Linked DNA regions of Sediminitomix flava. The protein of the gene in region 2 interacts with the protein of the main gene of each other region in a pairwise test. Links are inferred from orthologs where the notes say so. Each region holds a gene or a part of one and is shown on either strand. Other genes may lie near its edges.

Region 1 (7,974 bases), on a different replicon or contig from region 2:
AAAAAATACAAGGAAAACCTAGATTGGAATCATGCTTGGGGTACTGCTCCACTCAATATTATCACTAGAAATCTTTGGGGTATAAAACCAACTTCCGCTGGATTCAAAATTGCAGAAATAAAACCTCAACTACACAATCTGAAATATTCTACTATAAAAGTACCTACTTTAAAAGGGGAAATTATAGCTACTTATAATTTAGATAAAGATGGAAATCTGTCATATGAATTTGAGATACCAAATAATATGACCGCTATTTTTCATAGCATTAAAAACTACCAAATTCTATATAATGGATTTAAAATAAATGATGGAAAAATAGAACTAACACCTGGTAAACATAGCCTTATAGAACTAAGAAATAAATCGAAATAAGAATGCTTGAGTTGGCAACAACTCAAGCATTCTCAAAATTTAATTACTAAACAATTTCAGCCTTCTTTGTCCAATAACGCATTAAACCAGCCACACTCATCCATGCAGGGTTTGCAGCATCATATTGAGCTATACCTACTTCATCTACTCCTTGTTTACGTAGTTCTTCTTGGCAAAAAGCATTAAACTCTTTCGTTAACTCTAAAACATCAACTCTTGGTTTCATTCGCGCTCTAATCCAGTTTGCAACAGTATGAAGATCTTTTTCCAAAGCATCCAAATGAGCTTCTACTTCCGTGATTTCGCCATAATGCGTTAAGAAAAGTCTTGCAGGTGCAATCTTACGAATCAGATCTAGAGATACTTTCCAATCTTCCAAATTGATATCTGGAGGAGGACAAGGAGAAACTACAGGACCATTGCCAATTTTCACTCCAGCTACATCTCCTGTGAACAGACTATCACCCAATTGCCACGCAATATGGTGTTTTGCATGACCAGGAGTGTACCACGCTTTGATTTCTGTATCGCCAAATTGAAATACTTGGTCATCTTGAACTTCCACAATTTTTTCCTCAGGGATATTTTTCATGTCTCCCCAAAGTACATCCATCTGATCTTTGTAAATCATTCTAGCTGAAGCCATCAACTTAGATGGATCGACCATGTGTCTTTTGCCAAATGGGTGCATGTAAATCGTTGCTCCCATTTCAGCAAATTTCCATGCTGCACCAGCGTGGTCGAGGTGGATATGAGTTAGTAAAACATGTTTCACATCTGAAACTTTATACCCTGCTAGTTCTATTGCTTTTTCTAGGTTAGGATAGGTTGAATAAGGACCTGTTTCAACCAATACAGGACCTTCAGAAGTAGGAATGATAAATGATGCAATTGCCTCATCCTTCCCCAAGAAGTTTAAATCAATAGTTTTTACCATTTTCAAAAAGTGTTTAAGTTTAGTATAGTGTTTATATTAATCAGTTGGTAATAAACGTACAATCATAGACTCAATTGTTAAGCCTGGACCAAACGCCATACCCAATATTATTTTCGGTTCTTCAACCTCGTTTATCTCAGTAAGTAGTTTTTTCAGAACGAACAGAATTGTAGCAGAAGACATATTTCCGTAATCTCTAAGGACTTCATGAGCGACTGCATTTTGCTCTTTTGTAATCCCTAATTTCTTCTCAACTTCTTGTAGAATTTTCTTCCCTCCAGGGTGAATTGCATAAAAGTCTACTTCATCCTGATTAGCTGACGATTTTGAAAATAGATTTTGTATCAGAACATCCATTTCATCTCTGATCAACTCCGGAACTAGGGTTGTCAAACCCATTTTAAAACCATGATCTTCAATATGCCATTGCATTTCTGTTTTACCCTGTGGTACTAAATCTGCAAAAAAAGTATTCAATTCTAACTGAAACTTTCTCGGAGCATCTACTTTTCCTTCAACTAATGCTGCTGCTGATCCATCTGCAAACAATGAAGCGGCAAGAAGTTGTTCTTCATCTTTAGAATGCTGAAAATGAAGCGTACATAACTCAACTGAAACAACTAAGACCTTACTATTTTTATCCGCTTCACAAATAGACTTTGCTAACTTTAAAGCATTGAATGCACCATAGCAACCCATAAAGTTTACGGCAGTCCGTTGTATTGAAGATTTAAGCGGTAACTCTTGAACCAACTCAATATCTAAACCTGGTGCGTACATTCCTGTACAACTTACCGTAATTAAATGCGTTATTTCATCATAAATCTCATCTTCAAGACCTTGAAAAGCATCTAAAACTGCATTTTTTGCTAATCCCAAAGCTGACTTCTCATAATATTGCATTCGCTGTGAGATTGGAGGAGAAAAATCTAAATCATCTTCTCTAAAAAATTCTAACTGCTCTTTTTTTTCAAAATCTGGAATTACCGAATGCCGATGCTGAATACCTGTCGCTCTATATAAAATAGATAGCTTACGCTCTTCAACATGATCTAATTTCAGAAGCTTAGACATAAAAGGTACAAGCTCTGATTGGGAGATTTTATATTCTGGAACAGCAGTTCCTAAAGCAGTTAAAATAGCAGTCATCAGGTAATGATTAGTTTATAAAAAAGTTAGTCTTTATAGTTTTTTTGTTATTTCAGATTTCAGTTCGTCTTTTTTATCAAAAAGAATATCAATTTCTATAGGAAGATAAGCAATTGACTTCCCTTTTAATAACTCTAGGATTGAAGGATTTGTTAGTTTGACCATATCCTTCTCTGTTGTCACAATCATTCCATTTCCAGAAGTTTCTTTTTCGAACCTTTCTAGTATTTTCTCTACTCTAAACTCTGAGTAATGAAAATGATCTGCTTTCTCATCATGATGAATAATTTGAGAATAGTGAGAAATATATTCTTTCATCGGATTAGCATTTGCTATTCCAGTTAGCAAGTATGTCTTATCTGCCCAATCTAGAGTCTCATTATGATTTTGAACAGATTTCAACTTACCATATTTTATAGAACTAAAAAATACAGGCGTATCCTCTCCAGCATATCTTTGAACCTCAGTACTCATTTGAGCCGCTTGAGTTTTTGATAAATCAGCAGGACATTTTGTAATAATTACAATATCAGCTCTACTTGCTCCTATTCTTTTCTCCCTCAGCCTACCAGCTGGCATGATGAAATCATCATAAAAAGGACGTTGAAATTCAGTGAGCATAATATTTACATCTCGATCTACAGCTCTATGTTGAAAAGCATCATCGAGAATAATCATATTTATATTTTCATGCTGATAAAGCATTTGAGGAATTGCCATTGCTCGTTCTTCCCCAACAGCCACAACATGTTTCTCTCCAAATTTAGATTGGTATTGCGCAGGCTCATCCCCTATTTCTTGTGCTGTAGGATGTTCATTAGCCAATAAAAAACCTTTCGTTCTTCTTCCATACCCTCTACTTAAAATCCCCAAATTATATTCATCCTCAAACAAGGAAACTAGTAATTCAACATGAGGAGTCTTCCCTGTACCACCTACAGAAAGGTTTCCAACAGATATAATCTTTAGATCAAACTGAGAAGCCCTAAAAATATTTTTCTTATATAAAAAGTTTCTGAAGGACATAATTCCTCCGTACAATCCACCCAAAGGACGTAATACCGTTTTCAACACATTATTCATAGCCTAAATTTAAACAAAAAAAGCCTGTCCAATTAGATTGAACAGGCTTAAATCATTTCAAATATTTCTTAAGCAGAAGCTAAAGCTTCTTTTACTTTCTCTGCTGCATCTTTCAATACTACTGCAGAAATTACTTTAAGACCAGACTCATTGATCAATTGAGCAGCCTCTTCTGCATTAGTACCTTGAAGTCTTACAATAATTGGAACTTCAATGTTACCAATATTTTTGTATGCTTCAATTACACCTTTAGCAACACGGTCACAACGAACGATACCACCGAATACGTTGATCAAGATTGCTTTTACTTTAGGGTCAGAAAGGATGATACGGAAACCATTCTCTACTGTCTCAGCATTCGCAGAACCTCCAACATCAAGGAAGTTTGCAGGCTCACCACCAGACAATTTAATCATGTCCATTGTAGCCATTGCAAGACCAGCACCATTTACCATACAACCTACGTTACCATCAAGCTTCACGTAGTTCAAGTTATATTTTCCTGCTTCAACTTCAGAAGGGTCTTCTTCAGTCAAGTCACGGAACTCTTGATTATCTTTGTGACGGTAAAGAGCATTTTCTTCTAGAGAAATCTTTGCATCTACTGCCAAGATTCTATCATCTGTTGTTTTAAGAACAGGGTTGATTTCGATCATTTCAGCATCTTCTTTTACATATACATTGTAAAGACCTGAAACGAATTTCACCATTTCTTTGAAAGCTTTACCTGAAAGACCTAGGTTAAAAGCAATTCTTCTAGCTTGGAAACCAGTCAAACCTACTTTAGGATCGATATCTTCAGTAAAGATCAAATGAGGAGTTTTTTCAGCAACTTCCTCGATATCCATTCCACCTTCTGTAGAGTACATAACCATGTTACGTCCTGTACCTCTATTCAATAAGATAGACATGTAAATCTCAGAAAGCTCAGACTCTCCTGGATAATATGTATTTTCTTGTACTAGTACTTTATAAACTTTTTTACCTTCTGCGCCAGTTTGTGGAGTCACAAGCTGCATCCCGATAATATTAGAAGCATGTTCTTTTACTTCTTCAAGATTGCTAGCAATTTTTACTCCGCCGCCTTTACCACGACCACCAGCATGAATTTGAGCTTTTACAGCCCACTTTTGCGTTCCAGTTTGCTCAGTTAAAGCTTCAGCTGCTGCTACAGCTTCCTCTGGCGTATTCGCCAAAATACCTTCACCGATTGCTACGTTGTGTCTTTTTAATAGCTCTTTCGCCTGATACTCATGTATATTCATAGAAGTTCCCTTTAGGGGTATTAAATAACTTGGAATCTTAATATTTAGCTCTATTAAGAGCAATTTTAAACAAAAGTTAACTCATATCATAATTGCCTATGCAAATAAAAGAAAACTTTACATCGCCAAGTCAAATATAGCACATAAAAAAGAACCGTAGGTTATGTTTTACCTACGGTTCTGTGATTTTTAAGAAACTATATTATTTTAAAACAAACTATTATTTTTTCGCAACAGTTTTCCTTTTTGTAGCCGTTGTTTTCTTAGCTGTTGTTGCTTTTTTAGTAGTTGTTTTTTTCGTTGTCGTCTTTGCTTTAGTTGCTGTTGTTTTCTTTTCAGCAGCAGTCGTCTTCTTAGCAGCTGCACCTTTCTTTTTAGCAGGTGCTTTCATTCCCTCTTCAATCAACTTCATAGTTTCCTCAAAAGTCAATTCAGAAGCTTCTGTTTCTTTAGGGATTTTATAGTTCTTCTTTTTGTAAGAAATATAAGGTCCCCAACGACCATTTAAAATTTGAATTTCAGGATCTTCATCAAAAGCTTTGATAAATTTCTTTGCATCAGCTTCTCTTTTAGCCAAAATCAAAGCGATTGCTTCATCCAAAGTAATAGTTTCAGGCGCAAGTTCTTTGCCGATAGATACAAACTTACCATCGTGACGAATATAAGGTCCAAATCTACCAATTGCAGCTACTACTACTTTATCTTCAAACTCTCCTACAGTTCTAGGTAATTTGAATAATTCTAAGGCATCTTCTAAAGTAATACTCTCTAAATATTGACCTTTTCTTAAAGAAGCATACTTTGGTTTTTCAGCCTCCTCGTCTCCTTCTTCAGGAGTTGTTCCGATTTGAGCTATTGGGCCAAACTTACCTAAACGTACAGTTACTTCTTTTCCTGAAACTGGATCAGTACCAAGAACTCTTGAACCACCAATTTCTGAGCGATCAGCCTTTTCTGTAGTTGTTTCTACTGTTTCATGGAAAGAACCATAGAAATTCTTGATCATTGAATTCCATTCTTTTCCTCCATTGGCAATCTCATCAAATTGTTCTTCAACTTGGGCTGTAAAAGAATAGTCAACAATGTCAGGGAAATACTTCACCAAGAAATCATTAACAACCATTCCAATATTAGTAGGGAATAGTTTATTCTTCTCGTTACCTACAATTTCAGTTTGGTCAGTATCTTTAATTGCGCCATCTTTCAATCTTAGATGACGATACTTTCTTTCTTTACCATCTCTAGCCTCCTTCACAACATAATCACGCTTTTGGATCGTTGAGATTGTTGGAGCATAAGTAGATGGACGACCAATGCCCATTTCTTCAAGCTTTTTCACAAGACTTGCTTCTGTATATCTTGCTGCAGGTCTTGTAAATCTTTGAATGGCATCCATTTGACTTAAAGCTAAAGATTGTCCGACAGACAATGGCGGTAACATTGAACTATCACCATCATTATCGGCATCATCTTCATCCTTAGATTCTATATATACTTTCAAGAAACCGTCAAAAACTATCACCTCACCAGATGCGGTAAATTGTTCCTCAGCTGTTGAAACACTAATCTTAGCAATTGTCTTTTCAAGTCTAGCATTAGACATTTGAGATGCGATTGCTCTTTTCCAAATCAACTCATAAAGACGAGCTTCTCGGTTGTCATCAACATCATTCACAGACGGAATTGAGAAATTAGTAGGTCTGATAGCTTCGTGAGCCTCTTGAGCAGATTTCGATTTTGTTTTGAAATGTCTAGTCTCTACGTACTCTTCTCCATAAGTTGAAGAAATAACATCAGCTGCGGCAGCTTTAGCTTCTTCTGAGATGTTAACAGAATCTGTACGCATATAGGTAATCTTACCAGACTCGTACAATTTCTGAGCTAGAATCATTGTCTGAGAAACAGAGTAACCTAATTTTCTACTTGCCTCTTGTTGTAAAGTTGAAGTAGTAAAAGGAGCTGCTGGAGTTCTTTTACCAGGCTTTTTCTGCAAATCAGCAATTTGATATTCTCCTTTTAGACAAGCTTCTAAGAATACTCTGGCTTCTTCTTCGGTTTTGAATTTCTTAGGGAGCTCCGCCTTTAATACTTTACCTTGATCTAAGTCAAATTCTGCAACTACCTTAAAAGAAGACTCAGGAGTAAAAGCCTCCACTTCTCGTTCCCTTTCAACAACTAATCTTACGGCAACCGATTGAACACGGCCAGCAGAAAGACCTCTTTTAATTTTTTTCCAAAGAACTGGTGATAATTCATAACCAACTAAACGGTCTAGAATACGACGCGCTTGCTGAGCATTCACCAAATCTATATCAATTGTTCTTGGAGAATCTATTGCTTTAAGGATTGCTGATTTCGTAATTTCTCGGAAAACAATCCTTTTCGTATTATCATTATTTAATTTTAGCGTCTCGTACAAGTGCCAAGATATCGCTTCTCCCTCGCGGTCATCATCGGTCGCTAACCATATATATTCAGCATCCTTCACTTCCTTGTTCAACTCTTTTATGACTTCCTTCTTATCTGAAGAAACTTCATAAACAGGGGTGAAATCATTCTCAATATCAATAGCTTTATCACCTTTCGGTAAATCTCGTATGTGGCCGTAACTTGATCTTACTGTAAAGTCTTTCCCCAAATACTTCTCGATCGTCTTTGCCTTAGCTGGGGACTCTACGATGACTAGATTTTTTGACATCTTGTCCAGGTTAATTTAAAATTCCAATGTCTTTAAAAGACTTAAAAAAAATAATGAAAGTGCCTCAATTCCTAAAAGAACAATGCATTTAGGGCAATAATAGCATAATTTTCGGCAAAAATCTCAAACAAGATAGACTCTTTTAAAAACAAATCACAACTAAAAAGATAAAATATAGTCCAATTCTCACCTTTAACACTACAGTCTTTCAGACAAATATTTCAAAGCCGAATGAATGTACTGGATATTATTATTTAACATTATTTTGGAAGTATTGAATTAAATGGACTAAAATCCAATCATATATATGGTACAACCAATTAAAACTTTGCTAATGACAATTTTTTCAAATATATTAGGCGAGAAAATCAATAACTAACATTCTTTAATAACAATTATTTAAACAATAATTCTAAATCTTGAGTTATTGATAAGCGGTTATGCAATTAAACTACCTATAGACTATA
Region 2 (8,016 bases):
GTATGGCTGTAAATACCTCAGTGTCTCAAAGATGGCAAAAGTTGACTGGTAAGCCACTTTTAGAAGGCTATGGACTTACCGAAACCTCTCCTGTAGTGACTTGTCAGCCCTATGCAGGCAAAATTAAAGAAGGTTCTATCGGGATGCCATTCCCGAGTGTAGAGGTTGTTGTAAAGGATGAGGAAGGAAACGATTTACCTCAAGGAGATGTCGGTGAAATCTGTGTGAGAGGTACTCAAGTAACTTCGGGCTATTGGCAAAGAGAAAAAGAAACCGCAGAAGCTTTCTTTGAAGGAAACTGGTTTAGAACTGGTGATGTTGGCTACATGGATGAAGATGGTTACTTCTACATTGTAGATCGAAAAAAGGATATGATCAATGTTTCTGGTTTCAATGTTTACCCAAACGAGATCGAAGATGTATTGATGATGCATGAAGGAGTAGCCGAAGTAGCAGTGATTGGAGTGCCACATGAAAAGTCAATGGAAGCTGTGAAAGCCTTTGTGGTAAAAAAAGATGAACACCTCACAGATGAAATTGTGAAGAAATTCTGTAAGCAAAATCTAACAGCCTACAAGATTCCAAAGTACGTTGAGTTCCGTACTGAACTACCAAAATCCAATGTTGGGAAGGTACTTCGTAAGGATTTGCGCATGGAAGAATTGCAGAAATATGAAAAAATAATGAAAAAAGGAGAAAAATAATTTTTGCAATATATAAACTTGAAAAAGAGTCTTTTATGCGGTTTTTGATGCCCTGAGGGCTCTTTTTGAAGTTTTAATAAATGTGAAAATAGTAGTTTTTTTTGATGCAAAGTTTGCACGTTCGGAAATTGGTCGTACCTTTGCATCGCTTTCAACGGAAACGCAGTTCGAAAGAACGGAAAATTAAGCGAGAATAGCTCAGTTGGTAGAGCACAACCTTGCCAAGGTTGGGGTCGCGGGTTCGAGTCCCGTTTCTCGCTCAATGCCTATCTTAGGCGCCGGGATGGTGGAACTGGTAGACACGCAAGACTTAAAATCTTGTGGCCGCAAGGCCGTGCGGGTTCGATTCCCGCTCCTGGTACTATTTTGGAAAGCGAGAATAGCTCAGTTGGTAGAGCACAACCTTGCCAAGGTTGGGGTCGCGGGTTCGAGTCCCGTTTCTCGCTCTAAAAAGGGATTCGATAGACATCGAATCCCTTTTTTTATTCTTTTTTATATTTCCATTTCTTGGCTATACAAGGGCTTTCTCTTATTTTTGAGTTTTGTGTAAAGCAGCGACGGAGAAAGCGAACTATTAGAAAACCACTTTTTTTTAGCTGAAAATTGAAATTATCAAGAGACAGAAGATAATAGGTATACTATGGCAATCATTAGTAAAATACGAGAGAAATCAGGTTTGGCCGTAGGAGCAATCGCAATTGGTCTTATCGGTTTTGTTGTGGGCGGAGATCTGCTCTCAGGCAATTCAAGATTATTAGGGTCGAACAAGCAAATCGTTGGAGAAATCAACGGGATGGAAATTGACCGTCAAGAGTTCGAAACTGAATTAGAGAGACAACGTGCATTGTACAGCAATCAGCTAGGGCAATATCCTGCTGCTAGAGAAATGCAAATCCTAAGAGACCGTGCTTGGAATGCTTTCATCGAAAAGTATGCGTACGATGCAGAGTATGACAAGCTAGGCTTGAAAGTAACGCCTGAAGAATTGGAAGATATGATCAAGGGGAATAATATCCACCCATACTTGAAGCAATCTCCAATCTTTTTAGATTCTCTTGGAAACTTCTCAAAGGAAAGAGTAATCCAATATTTAGGAGCTTTGAAGCAACAAGGTGCTAACTCTCCTGCATATGTTGAGTTCATGAACTTTGAGCAACAACTTCCAGGGCTTCGTGTAAGACAGAAATATGAAAACTTACTTTCTACTTCAAACTACGCAACTGATCTAGAAGGTAAGAAAGAATACGAAAAGCAAAATACAAAAGCAGATGTTGCTTACTTGTATGTGCCTTTCTACAGTGTAGCTGATTCTTTAGTAGAAGTTTCAAACGGTGAGTTGAAAGACTACTACAACAGCCACAAAGAAGACTTCAAAAGAGACGAAACAAGATCTATCCAGTTTGTAAGTTTCTCAATTGCACCTTCAGCAGATGATAAAGCTGCTTTGGAAAGAGAAGTAAATGGGTTGAAACAACCATTTGCAGAAGCAGTAGACGATTCAGTTTTTGTACAATCAAATACAGAAGCTGCAGCTCCATTCATGAGTGTAAACGCAACTGGTGTTCCTTCAACTTTGGATATCAACAAACTTGAGAAAGGTGAAGTAGCAGGTCCATTCTTTGCTGCAAATGCTTACAGACTTTATAAAGTTATGGACGTAGAGAAAGATACAGTTCTTTCTGCTCGTGCTAGCCATATCTTGATCAAAGCAGGTGATGACAAAGCAGCTGCTAAGAAAGAGGCTCAAGGTATCTTGAATGAAATCAAAGGTGGTGCTGACTTTGCTCAAATGGCAAGAAAGCACGGACAAGACGGTACAAAAGCAAAAGGTGGTGACTTGAACTGGTTCTCTGAAGGAGCTATGGTTAAGCCATTCAATGATGCTGTATTTAAAGCGAAGAAAACAGGTCTTCTTCCAAGATTGGTAGAAACTGAGTTCGGATACCACATCATTGATGTTACTGAAACTGCAACTGACAAGAAAGTAGTTCTTGGAGTAGTTGAAAGACCATTGAATCCTTCTGAGCGTACAATCAACGAAGCATTCACTAAAGCTGGTCGTTTTGCGGCATCAAGCAAAGACAAAGGAGATTTCGAAGAAAATGCTAAAGCTGATTCGTTATTCATCCAACAAGCTATCGATTTGAGAGCTGACGCTAGAAACATCAACAACATCTACGGTGATGAGGTAAGACCATTGATCCGTTGGGCATTTGATGAGGATACAAACAATGGTGACGTATCTGACGAGTTCCAATTGAATGATAACTATGTAGTAGTTAACTTGATCGGATCAAAAGACGAAGGTTATGAGTCTTTCGAGTCAGTAAAAGACCAAGTGAAAAGAGAAGTATTAAAAGCTAAGAAAGGTGAGTATATCGCTAAGAAGTTGAAAGAAACTTCTGCAGACAACCTTGGTGCTATGGCTGCCGCTTACGGTAAAGGTGCTAAAACAGGTTCTGCTGCAGACTTAGCATTTGGTGCAAGCTCTATTTCAGGTATCGGATTTGCTCCTAAGACTATCGGTACTGTATTCACAATGAAAGCTGGCGATGAGTCTGCTCCTATCATTGATGATAATGGTGTTGTAGTTGTAAACGTAGAGAATATCACTAACGCATTGGAAACTGCAGATTATTCAATCTACAAAGGACAAATCAACCAACGTCAGAACAACTCTACTACTTACAAAATTGGTAGAGCAATCACTGACTTGAGTGAAGTAAAAGACAACAGAGCGAAATTCTATTAATAGATATATCGCTTGAAAATATAAACGGGATGTTCTCTTTAGAGAGCATCCCGTTTTTTTATATCATGAAAAATTGAAATTAAGGAACAGGGTCATATCCACTTCCTCCCCAAGGATGGCATTTTCCAATTCTTTTTAAACCAAGCTTAAGCCCTTTTACGGGGCCATGTTTTTTTATTGCTTCAATCATATACTGAGAGCAAGTAGGTGAGTATCTGCAAGAGGCAGGGGTGTAGGGTGATATTCCTTGTTGATAGAACCGAACAAGAAAAATTAATGTCTTCTCAGTAAATGATTTCATCTTTTCGCGTGCGTATTTTTTGTTTTTATATACCTTAAAAATACTAATTCTTGAATGTAAAGTTTCATAATTAAGGTGATTATGAAATGAAAAAGGCTTAGACTTGAGATATATTTTTACTCTGAAGTGAGTTGGAAGTATTTAAAGGTATTAGATTAATAGAATGATTTAAAGTCATTAAAATTAGGTGTATTTGCTTTGACGAATATCTTAAATGCTTGATTTTAGAAAGATTTGACTCTAATGTGGTATATTTTTGTTTAAAAAAATTACATAACCGTATTAGTAAATCTGTAAATTCCTATTAAATTGCCAATGCGATTTTAAACAAATGCTAATAATCAAAAGCGACAACAGATGAGTGTTCTTGTAAATAAAGATTCCAAGGTCATAGTCCAAGGTTTTACAGGGTCAGAGGGAACGTTTCACGCGTCTCAAATGATCGAGTACGGAACAAATGTAGTAGGTGGAGTAACTCCAGGAAAAGGAGGACAACTTCATTTAGATCGACCAGTATTCAATACAGTTTCAGATGCAGTAGAAGCTACTGAGGCAAACGTATCAATTATTTTTGTACCGCCAGCATTCGCAGCAGATGCTATTATGGAAGCTGCTGAAGCGGGTATCAAAGTTATTATAACTATTACAGAAGGTATTCCTGTAGCTGATATGGTGAAAGTGAAAGAATACTTGGTAGGTAAAGATGTTCGTATGATCGGACCAAACTGTCCAGGTGTTATCACTCCAGAAGAAGCTAAAGTAGGTATCATGCCTGGTTTTATCTTTAAGAAAGGTAGAGTAGGTATCGTATCAAAATCAGGAACTCTTACTTATGAAGCTGCAGACCAAATTGTGAAAGCAGGTTTTGGTGTTTCTACAGCAATTGGTATTGGTGGAGACCCAATCATTGGTACAACTACGAAAGAAGCTGTTGAGTTGTTGATGAATGACGATGAAACTGATGCTATCGTGATGATCGGTGAGATTGGTGGTAACCTAGAAGCTGACGCTGCAAGATGGATTCAATCTCAAGGAAATCCTAAACCAGTTGTTGGATTTATCGCAGGTCAAACTGCTCCTAAAGGTAAGAGAATGGGACACGCTGGTGCTATCATTGGTGGAGCTGACGATACAGCTGAAGCTAAAATGAGAATCATGGGTGAGTGTGGCATTCACGTAGTACAATCTCCAGCAGATATCGGAGAAACTATGGTTAAAGCTTTGAACGAGTTGGCAAAAGCTTAATAACATAGTACAAAATAAATAAAAAGGCGATACTCTTTATTTCAAGAGTATCGCCTTTTTTATCGTTTATAATTTGTTATTTCGAGCTTCGATATACAGGAGTTGTTTTAGAGAAGGTGACGATGAATGCATCTTTATAACCTTTTCTTTTCATTTCCTGTACCAATCTATTCGCATCTGCTTTACTGTACTCTCTTCCTACCATATACTGATACTTATATTTATTAGAAGTATCGGTTTTAAATACATCAATTCGTCTATTTACAGACTTAAATTTACTAGAGTTCGGATCAACATATTTGATGGAAGACATGATTTGTACTTTGTAATAAGGAAACTTTTGCTGTCCTTTTTTAGAGGGTTTGTAATGCTCTAAAATATAAGTTCTTACCCCTCTAAATATCGCTGAAGCAATTAAGCTTTGACCTTCTCCAGAATTTAGAAATGCTTCTTCCTTTCGGTTAGACATAAATCCTGCTTCTACCAATATAGCAGGCATATTAGTGTACTGAAGTACTTGAAGGTTGTGTCTACGATCGGCTTTATCTTTTACCCCCCAACTTTTTCGTCCAGCTCGGTCTCTGAACTGTTTTTCAACTAGATCAGCTAGCTTACGGCTTTCATTAAATCCATGACTCTGAATATGTGTTTGGGTACCGTAATTTGAACGATTATTTGAAGAGTTACAATGGATACTGATGAAGAGATCAGCATTGTTCTCATTAGCAATCTTTACACGTTCATCCAAAGACACGTATTTATCGGTCATTCGTGTATATAGGATTTTTACGTTTTTCACCCTTTCAGAGAGGTAACCTCCTAGGCGATAAGCAATATCTAAATTGAGGTCTTTTTCATGTTTTTTAGACGCACTTCCTCTGGGTTTTCCCGGATCTTTTCCACCGTGTCCAGGATCAATTACGATAGTTACAGGAAAGGGGGCTTTCTTTACAACTACCGAAGGATCACTCTTTTGAGCTAAAGCTGAATGAGTGAAAAATAACAATAAATTAAAATATAAGAATATAAACGATCGAGAACTCATCTCTTGGCTGATTTCGAGTCTAAAAAAACTTTTATCCTTTATTGGATTATTTTAATGAAATTTGGCACAAAAATAGAACGCTTTAAATGAAAAAAAATTAAATCTATTGTTAAATAATTCTCAGAAAAAATAGATTTATCTCCCTTTTCAAATCAGAGTGTATATTCATACTATTTATAAGTATAAAATATTTCGTACCTTAGAAAGGTATGCAAATATATAATCTGGAATACGATTTATTTAATTGCAGGTCATTCAATATAGTAACATTCATGGGCTTCTTTGATTTTTTATCCTCTAATCTCGCAATCGATCTCGGTACAGCAAACACCTTGATCCTAAATAATGGTAAGGTAGTCGTAGATGAACCTTCTATTATTGCATTGAACCGTTCAAATGGAAAAGTAATTGCTCTAGGACGGCAAGCAATGCAAATGCATGAAAAAACGCATGAGCATATTCGAACAATTCGCCCGTTGAAAGATGGTGTAATTGCGGATTTCCATGCGGCAGAACAAATGATAAGAGGTCTTATCAAGTTAATCGGAAGTGATAAATGGTTTTTCACACCTCAACACAGAATGATTATTTGTATTCCTTCTGGGATTACAGAGGTGGAGAAAAGAGCTGTACGAGATTCAGCTGAACATGCAGGTGCTCGTGAAGTATTCATGATTCAAGAGCCAATTGCAGCAGCGATCGGTATAGGCTTGGATATTGATCAGCCAGTAGGTTCTATGGTTGTAGATATTGGGGGAGGAACTACTGAGATTGCTGTGATTGCCTTATCAGGTATTGTTTGTGACCAGTCAGTTCGTATTGCAGGTGATATCTTCAATCGAGACATTCTTGATTATATGAGAAGACAGCACAACCTTTTGATTGGAGAACGTACTGCTGAGAAAATCAAGATCGAAATTGGATCGGCCATTACAGAGTTAGAAAATCCGCCAGAAGACTTTGAGGTAAGAGGAAGAGACCTTATGACCGGTATTCCTAAAGTGATCAAAGTATCGTACACAGAAATTGCTTTTGCTATAGATAAATCGATTGCTAAGATTGAAGAAGCTATATTGAAAGCCTTAGAGACAGCCCCACCTGAGCTTTCAGCAGATATTTATGAGAGAGGAATTCACCTTACAGGAGGCGGTGCTTTATTGAGAGGATTGGATAAAAGAATCTCTATGAAAACAAAATTACCAGTACATATTGCAGATGATCCTTTGAAAGCGGTCGTATTGGGTACGGGTAAGGCACTAGAGCAATTCAATGAATTCAAGGGAGTATTGATGAACTAAATTTCAGATTTAGTAGCGTTAGAATAGACCAAAATATTGAAGCCATAAAAAATACATGAAAGGAAGTCCGCTTTGCTGTAGTAGCATAGCGGATTTCTTTTATATATTTGAAAGCTTGCACATAGAAATGAGAAAGCAAGCAGGGATTAGCGAGCTAAAGCGGATAGAGAATGCAGGAATTATTTGATTTTATATATCGAATTAGAGTCTTTTTGGTATTTGTTGTATTAGAAATAGTAGCAGGTATCTTAATAGTCTCAAATAATAGTTATCAGAGAGCAACATTTTTTTCATCGTCAAGTGCAGTTGCAGGAAACTTATTTCAAGTCACAACCAATGTGACAAGGTATTTGGATTTGAGCAGAATAAATGAAGAGTTGAGAGAGGAGAATGCTTTGCTCAGAGAACGTCTGTTGGCTTTGGACACCCTTGTTGTCGACCCAGAGGATAGCTTAGCGCTTTTGAATTTGAGTTTTTCAGACACATTAGTCACAAAAGATACAGCAGATACAGACCTAAAGTTTGCATTTCAAGAGGCTGAAGTAATCAATAATTCGATTCGTAGAAATAATAACTACATCACTATTGATAAAGGACGATTGGATGGAGTAGAAGAAGGAATGGGGATTATCACCTCTGGTGGTATTGTTGGACAGGTGAAAAATGTATCC

The links.
Region 1: the proteins of sucD (region 2) and sucC interact in binary tests that used the Escherichia coli proteins (3 or more experiments, as listed by UniProt). The link is inferred for Sediminitomix flava from one-to-one orthologs.

Annotation. Positions count from the first base shown.
Region 1 is NZ_QGDO01000003.1:594,628-602,601, reverse strand. Bases 2,712-5,581 are described here. They hold sucC (ADP-forming succinate--CoA ligase subunit beta), read right to left. Parts: upstream 4,810-5,581; coding sequence 3,613-4,809; downstream 2,712-3,612. Other genes in these bases: topA (type I DNA topoisomerase), read right to left, coding at 5,030-5,581; lpxK (tetraacyldisaccharide 4'-kinase), read right to left, coding at 2,712-3,544. Also shown: BC781_RS14270 (family 78 glycoside hydrolase catalytic domain), read left to right, coding at 1-375; BC781_RS14265 (MBL fold metallo-hydrolase), read right to left, coding at 422-1,312; BC781_RS14260 (type III polyketide synthase), read right to left, coding at 1,349-2,461; more of lpxK, read right to left, coding at 2,495-2,711; more of topA, read right to left, coding at 5,582-7,507. UniProt on the Escherichia coli protein: Succinyl-CoA synthetase functions in the citric acid cycle (TCA), coupling the hydrolysis of succinyl-CoA to the synthesis of either ATP or GTP and thus represents the only step of substrate-level phosphorylation in the TCA.
Region 2 is NZ_QGDO01000009.1:176,421-184,436, forward strand. What follows is about bases 3,147-6,058. They hold sucD (succinate--CoA ligase subunit alpha), read left to right. Parts: upstream 3,147-4,114; coding sequence 4,115-5,002; downstream 5,003-6,058. Other genes in these bases: BC781_RS23410 (peptidylprolyl isomerase), read left to right, coding at 3,147-3,456; yidD (membrane protein insertion efficiency factor YidD), read right to left, coding at 3,536-3,757; BC781_RS23425 (N-acetylmuramoyl-L-alanine amidase family protein), read right to left, coding at 5,079-6,047. Also shown: BC781_RS23390 (AMP-binding protein), read left to right, coding at 1-704; more of BC781_RS23410, read left to right, coding at 1,345-3,146; BC781_RS23430 (rod shape-determining protein), read left to right, coding at 6,320-7,345; rod shape-determining protein MreC, read left to right, coding at 7,516-8,016. UniProt on the Escherichia coli protein: Succinyl-CoA synthetase functions in the citric acid cycle (TCA), coupling the hydrolysis of succinyl-CoA to the synthesis of either ATP or GTP and thus represents the only step of substrate-level phosphorylation in the TCA.